2 linked regions of the Azospira inquinata genome follow. The protein of the gene in region 1 interacts with the protein of each later gene in a pairwise test. Links are inferred from orthologs where the notes say so. Each region holds a gene or a part of one and is shown in the gene's direction. Other genes may lie near its edges. The genes, in order: pheT and secD.

The links.
Region 2: the proteins of pheT (region 1) and secD interact in binary tests that used the Escherichia coli proteins (3 or more experiments, as listed by UniProt). The link is inferred for Azospira inquinata from one-to-one orthologs.

The regions. Positions count from the first base shown.
Region 1 is NZ_CP064782.1:2,728,211-2,731,545, forward strand. Bases 38-3,057 are described here. They hold pheT (phenylalanine--tRNA ligase subunit beta), read left to right. Parts: upstream 38-369; coding sequence 370-2,745; downstream 2,746-3,057. Other genes in these bases: pheS (phenylalanine--tRNA ligase subunit alpha), read left to right, coding at 38-355; Azoinq_RS12485 (integration host factor subunit alpha), read left to right, coding at 2,752-3,054; Azoinq_RS12490 (MerR family transcriptional regulator), read left to right, coding at 3,044-3,057. Outside these bases: more of pheS, read left to right, coding at 1-37; more of Azoinq_RS12490, read left to right, coding at 3,058-3,335.
Region 2 is NZ_CP064782.1:592,680-595,981, forward strand. What follows is about bases 117-3,103. They hold secD (protein translocase subunit SecD), read left to right. Parts: upstream 117-666; coding sequence 667-2,541; downstream 2,542-3,103. Other genes in these bases: tgt (tRNA guanosine(34) transglycosylase Tgt), read left to right, coding at 117-160; yajC (preprotein translocase subunit YajC), read left to right, coding at 253-588; secF (protein translocase subunit SecF), read left to right, coding at 2,552-3,103. Outside these bases: more of tgt, read left to right, coding at 1-116; more of secF, read left to right, coding at 3,104-3,302. UniProt on the Escherichia coli protein: Part of the Sec protein translocase complex. Interacts with the SecYEG preprotein conducting channel. SecDF uses the proton motive force (PMF) to complete protein translocation after the ATP-dependent function of SecA.

The DNA.
Region 1 (3,335 bases):
TGAGGACATTTCCTTCGCCGACCTGAAAGGGGTGATTGCCGACTTTCTCCGCCGCTTCTTTGAGAGCGACGATCTGAAAGTGCGTTTCCGTCCCTCCTTTTTCCCCTTTACCGAGCCTTCCGCAGAAATTGACGTGGCCTTCATGAGCGGGGCCCTGGAAGGCCGGTGGTTGGAAATTGCCGGCTGTGGCATGGTCCATCCCAATGTGCTGCGCTACGCTGGAATTGATCCGGAGCGCTATACCGGCTTTGCTTTCGGTATGGGGCCGGACCGGCTCACCATGCTGCGCTACGGGGTCAATGACCTGCGTTTATTCTTCGACGGCGACCTGCGTTTCCTGCGCCAATTCGTTTGAGTTAGGAATTTTCCGTGAAATTTTCCGAATCCTGGCTGAGAACTTTCGTTAACCCGGCCCTTTCCAGTGCTGAGCTGTCCCAACTTCTGACCATGGCCGGTCTGGAAGTGGAAGAGGAAGAGCCGGTAGCCCCGGCATTCTCCCAAGTGGTGGTGGCCCAGGTGCTGGCCGTGGAAAAACACGCCAACGCGGACCGCTTGAACGTGTGCCAAGTCCAAGTGGGCGAAGGCGCCCCGGTCCAGATTGTCTGTGGCGCTCCCAATGTGGCCGCCGGCCTTAAGGTGCCCTGTGCCCTGCCCGGGGCCAAGTTGCCCGGGGATTTCAAGATCAAGGTGGCCAAGGTGCGGGGGGTGGAATCCTCCGGCATGCTTTGTTCTGCCAAGGAACTGGGGCTGGCGGAAGAATCCTCCGGGCTGCTGGTATTGCCGGAAGACGCCCCGGTTGGGGAGAGTATCCGCCGCTACCTGGATCTGGACGATACCCTGTTTACCCTGAAGCTGACCCCCAACCGGGCCGACTGTCTATCCCTCACCGGGGTGGCCCGGGAAGTGTCCGCTCTCACCGGGGTGGCCGCGGTCTATCCGGAAGTGACGCCGGTGGCCGTGGGTGGCACGGTGACCCGTAACGTCCAACTGGGGGCGGGGGATGCCTGCCCCTTGTATTTCGGCCGGGTGATTCGAGGCGTAAACGCCAAGGCGGCCACGCCGGAATGGATGCGTCGGCGGTTGGAACGGAGCGATATTCGCCCCGTCTCCGCCATCGTGGACATCACCAATTACGTGCTTTTGGAGTTAGGCCAACCGCTTCACGCCTTCGACAACGGCTTGCTGCAAGGGGATATCCAGGTGCGCTGGGGCCAGGCGGGTGATCGCCTAACCCTGCTGAATGGCCAGGAAATCGCTCCCAAGGCGGATGAATTGGTCATTGCCGACCAATCCGGGCCCCTGGCCCTGGCTGGCATCATGGGGGGTACCGCCAGCGGTATTAGTCTGGAAACCCAGGAACTGTTCCTGGAATCCGCCTTTTTCGATCCCCACGCCATTGCCGGGCGGGCCCGGCGTTACAGCTTTTCCTCCGACGCCTCCCACCGCTTTGAACGGGGGGTGGATTTCGGGGGCTGCGCCCGGGCCATGGAACGGGCTAGCCAGTTGATCCTGGAAATCTGCGGTGGGGAAGCTGGTCCTCTGGTACAAGCCCAAACCGCCTTGCCCCATCGTCATCCGGTGCGCCTGCGTACGGCCCGGGTGGGCAAAATCCTGGGCGTTCCCTTTATCTCTGAGCGTATTGGTGAATTGCTTTCCCGTTTGGGGCTGAGTTTCCAACGGGAGGGGGATAATTTTCTGGTGACGCCCCCCACTTTCCGCTTCGACATTGAAGTGGAAGAGGATTTGATCGAAGAAGTGGTGCGGGTGCACGGCTATAACGAAATTCCCGCCCGTCCCCCCAAGGCGGCCATGACCATGCTGCCCTGGAGCGAGGATCAGCGGCCCGTTCAGCGGCTGCGGCAAATCCTGGCCGATGCTGGCTATCAGGAGGTGATTAACTTTGCCTTCGTGGAAGCGGCCTGGGAAGCGGATTTCGCCCAGAACGATAGCCCCATCCGTCTGGCCAATCCTATCGCCAGCCAAATGGGGGTGATGCGCACCTCCCTGATCGGCGGGCTGGTTTCCACTCTGAACAACAACCTGAAGCGTAAACAGGAGCGGGTCCGGGTTTTTGAAACGGGTCGTTGCTTCTGGCGTCAGGAAGGGGGCAGTCCGGTGCCCGGCTTCGCCCAGCCCTGGAAACTGGGCGGCCTAGCCTATGGTCCTGCCGCACCGGAGCAGTGGGGTCAGTCCCATCGCCTGGTGGACTTTTTCGACCTCAAGGGGGATTTAGAGGCTCTGCTCCAGCCGGCTGTCGCCCGTTTTGAGAAGGCCCAGCATCCGGCCCTGCATCCGGGGCGGGCGGCGGCTCTTTCGGTAGCCGGCCAGACCATTGGCGTTATCGGGGAGCTCCATCCCCGCTGGGTGCAGAAATACGGTTTGCCCCATGCGCCGGTGGTGTTCGAGCTGGATTTGCATGCCCTGCTGCAAGGACGCTTGCCCCGGTTTGAAGAACTGTCCCGCTTCCCCGCTGTGGTCCGGGATTTGGCCGTGGTGGTAGATCAATCCCTGGCCTTCCAGACCCTGCTGGACGGTTTGAAAGCCGCCCATCCTCCCCTGGTAAAAGACATCCAGCTCTTCGATGTTTACACCGGAAAAGGGGTGGAGGAAGGGAAAAAAAGCCTTGCGTTACGTATAGTTATGCAAGATACTCAAAAAACTTTGCAAGATGTGGAAGTGGATGCTGCCGTAACGGCCCTGGTGCAAATTCTGGAGCGCCAGTTTGCCGCCAAGCTGCGCGTCTAGCCCGGGATTTATATGACGCTGACCAAAGCAGAACTGGCCGACCTGTTGTTTGAAAAAGTCGGTTTGAATAAGCGGGAGGCCAAAGACATGGTCGAGGCCTTCTTCGAAGAAATTCGTAATGCCCTGGAACGGGGGGAAGGGGTCAAACTCTCCGGTTTTGGCAATTTCCAGTTGCGGGACAAGCCCCAACGACCCGGGCGCAATCCTAAAACCGGGGAAGAAATTCCCATTACCGCCCGTCGGGTGGTGACCTTTCATGCCAGCCAGAAGCTGAAGGCGGAAGTGGAACAGTCTTACCATGGACAATAATTCCAAAGAACTCCCCAAGGAAGCGTTGCCGCCCATTCCGGCTAAGCGCTATTTCACCATCGGTGAAGTGAGTGAGTTGTGCGGGGTGAAACCCCATGTGCTGCGCTACTGGGAACAGGAGTTTTCCCAGCTGAAACCGGTGAAACGGCGGGGGAACCGCCGCTATTACCAGCATCATGAAGTTCTTTTGGTGCGGAGAATTCGGGAACTCCTTTACGATCAAGGGTTTACGATTAGCGGTGCCCGTCATCGCCTTGAGGAAATCAGCGAACAGGAAGCCG
Region 2 (3,302 bases), 2.1 Mb from region 1 along the record:
CCGGGTAGGGGAAATCCTGGGGGCCCAGCTCAACACCATCCACAACCTGCGCTATTACCAGGTACTCACCGGGGAACTGCGGGAAGCCATTGCCGCCGGGCGTTTGACGGAATACCGGCAACGCTTTGCCACGGACCGGGCGAGAGGGCCCCTGGCCTAGGCGTCAGGGGGCATTCCACCGACACGGCAGGGTCATGGACCGGTGGTACAATGGCCCGTTTAATCCATCACCAATCCGAGAGGAGTTAGACCGTGCTGATTAGCGCCGCTTATGCGCAACAGGCCGGCCAGGCCGCCGCTACCGATCCCGTCAGTGGGATCATGTCCTTTCTGCCCATGATCGTCATTTTCGCCATTTTCTGGCTGCTGATGATCCGCCCCCAAATGAAGCGCGCCAAGGAACACAAAGCCTTGCTGGGCGCCATGCAGAAGGGTGACGAAGTGGTGACCCAGGGCGGCATTGCCGGCCGGGTAACCAAGGTGGGCGAGGAATACGTCCACGTGGAAATTGCTCCGGAAACGGAAATCGTGGTGCAAAAGCCCGCCGTGCAGATCATTCTGCCCAAAGGCACTCTGAAGTCCCTCTAAGAACGCGACGCCAGGGCGGGAGCAATTCCCGCCCGTTGTTTTTGGCCGCGCCTCTTTTCTTGCGCGAAGAAACACACTATGAATCGCTACCCCCTCTGGAAATACATCACCGTTGCCGTGGCGCTGGTGATCGGCTTCCTTTACACCCTGCCCAATTTCTTCGGCGAATCGCCGGCGGTGCAGGTCTCCCCCACCCACGTCACCATCAAGGTGGATAACCAGCTCCTGGCCCGGGTCGAAGGCACCCTGAAAGACGCGGGCGTGACCAGCGAAGGCATTTTCCTGGACAGCAACGGGGTCAAGGCCCGCTTCCGGGATACGGATACCCAGCTGAAAGCCAAGGATCTACTGGAAAAAGCCTTCAATCCCGATCCGGCCAACCCGGAATACGTGGTGGCCCTGAATCTGCTCTCCGCCACTCCCCAATGGCTCACCAGCATGGGCGCCCTGCCCATGTACCTGGGCCTGGACCTGCGGGGCGGGGTGCACTTCCTGCTGCAAGTGGATATGCAGGGGGCCCTGACCAAGCGTCTGGATTCCACCGCCGCCGACCTGCGCAGCCTGCTGCGGGACAAGAACATCCGCCACGCGGGCATTGACCGGCAGGGTAGCGGGGTCATCATCCGCTTCCGGGACGAAGACACCCTGAAGGCTGCCCAGACCGCCATTGAAGACAATCAGGCGGATCTGCAACTGGCGGAAAGCGGCAGCGGCTCCGATCTGAAGCTCTACGCCACTATGAAGCCGGAAGCCATCAAGCGCATCCAGGACTTCGCCATCAAGCAGAACATCACCACCCTGCACAACCGGATTAACGAACTGGGCGTGGCCGAGCCGGTGATCCAGCAACAGGGCGCTGACCGTATCGTGGTGCAGCTCCCCGGGGTGCAGGACACGGCCAAGGCCAAGGACATCCTGGGCCGCACCGCCTCCCTGGAAATCCGCATGGTGGATGACGATCCCAGCGCCATTGAAGCCGCTCGGGCCGGACAGACGCCCTTCGGCGACGAAATCTATTCGGAGCGGGCCGGCCTGCCCATCCTGGTGAAGAAGCAGGTGGTGCTCACCGGGGATCGGCTCACGGACGCCCAACCCGGCTTCGACGGCCAAACCCACGAACCGGCGGTGCACCTCACCCTGGATTCCGCCGGCGCCCGGATTTTCAAGGACGTGACCCGGGATAACGTGGGCAAGCGCATGGCCATCCTGCTCATCGAAAAGGGCAAGGGGGAAGTGGTGACCGCTCCGGTGATCCGGGGTGAAATCGGCGGCGGCCGGGTGCAGATCAGCGGCAAGATGAGCACCCAGGAAGCCAGCGACACCGCCCTGCTGCTCCGGGCCGGTTCCCTGGCCGCCCCCATGGACATCGTGGAAGAACGGACCATCGGCCCGTCCCTCGGCGCGGACAACATCAAGAAGGGCTTCCACTCCAATCTGTGGGGCTTCTCCGCCATCGCCATTTTCATGATCCTGTACTACATGGTCTTCGGCATGGTCTCCGTGGCGGCCCTGGCTTCCAACCTGCTGTTCCTGGTGGCCATTCTCTCCATGTTGCAGGCCACCCTGACCCTGCCCGGGATCGCGGCTATCGCCCTGACCCTGGGGATGGCCATCGACTCCAACGTGCTGATCAACGAGCGGATCCGGGAAGAGCTGCGTAACGGGGCCAGTCCCCAGGCGGCCATCTCCGCCGGTTACGAACGGGCTTTCGATACCATCATCGACTCCAACATCACCACCCTGATTGTGGGGATCATGCTCCTGGCCTTCGGTTCCGGCCCCATCCGGGGCTTTGCCGTGGTCCACTGCCTGGGCATCCTCACCTCCATGTTCAGTTCCGTGGTGGTCTCCCGGTCCCTGGTGAATCTGATCTACGGCCGCCGTCGCAAGCTGGAAAAACTGGCCATCGGCCAAATCTGGAAGCCCGGCAACGTTGCCGGCAGCGCCAAGTAAGGAAACCGCCATGGAATTCTTCCGCATTCACAAAGACATTCCCTTCATGCGCCATGCGCTGGTGTTCAACGTCATTTCGGCGATTACCTTCGTAGCGGCCATTTTCTTCCTCGCCACCCGGGGCCTCCACCTGTCCGTGGAATTCACCGGGGGCACCCTGATCGAAGTCCATTACAGCCAGGCCGCCGATCTGGAGAAAATGCGGGGCGCCCTAGAACACTCGGGCTACAGCGATTTCTCCGTGCAGAATTTCGGTTCCTCCGAGGATGTGCTGATTCGCCTGCCCCTGAAGGGCGAACAGAACACCGCCAAGCTGGGTGAATCCGTCATGGGCGCCCTCCACGCCGAGGACGCTTCCGCCTCCCTGCGCCGGGTGGAATTCGTGGGGCCCCAGGTGGGTCAGGAACTGGCCACCAACGGGGCCCTGGCCCTGCTCCTGGTGGTCATCGGCATCATCATCTACCTGGCCTTCCGCTTTGAATGGCGCTTCTCCATTTCCGCCATCATCGCCAACCTGCACGACGTGGTGATCATCCTGGGCTTCTTCGCCTTCTTCCAGTGGGAATTTTCCCTCTCGGTGCTGGCGGCGGTCCTGGCCGTGCTGGGCTATTCGGTGAATGAATCCGTGGTGGTGTTCGACCGGGTGCGGGAAACCTTCCGCAAGGTGCGGGGCTTAAGCACCCATGAGGTGCTAGACCATGCCATTACCAGCACCATCTCCCGGACCATCATCACCCACGGTTGTACCCAGATGATGGTGC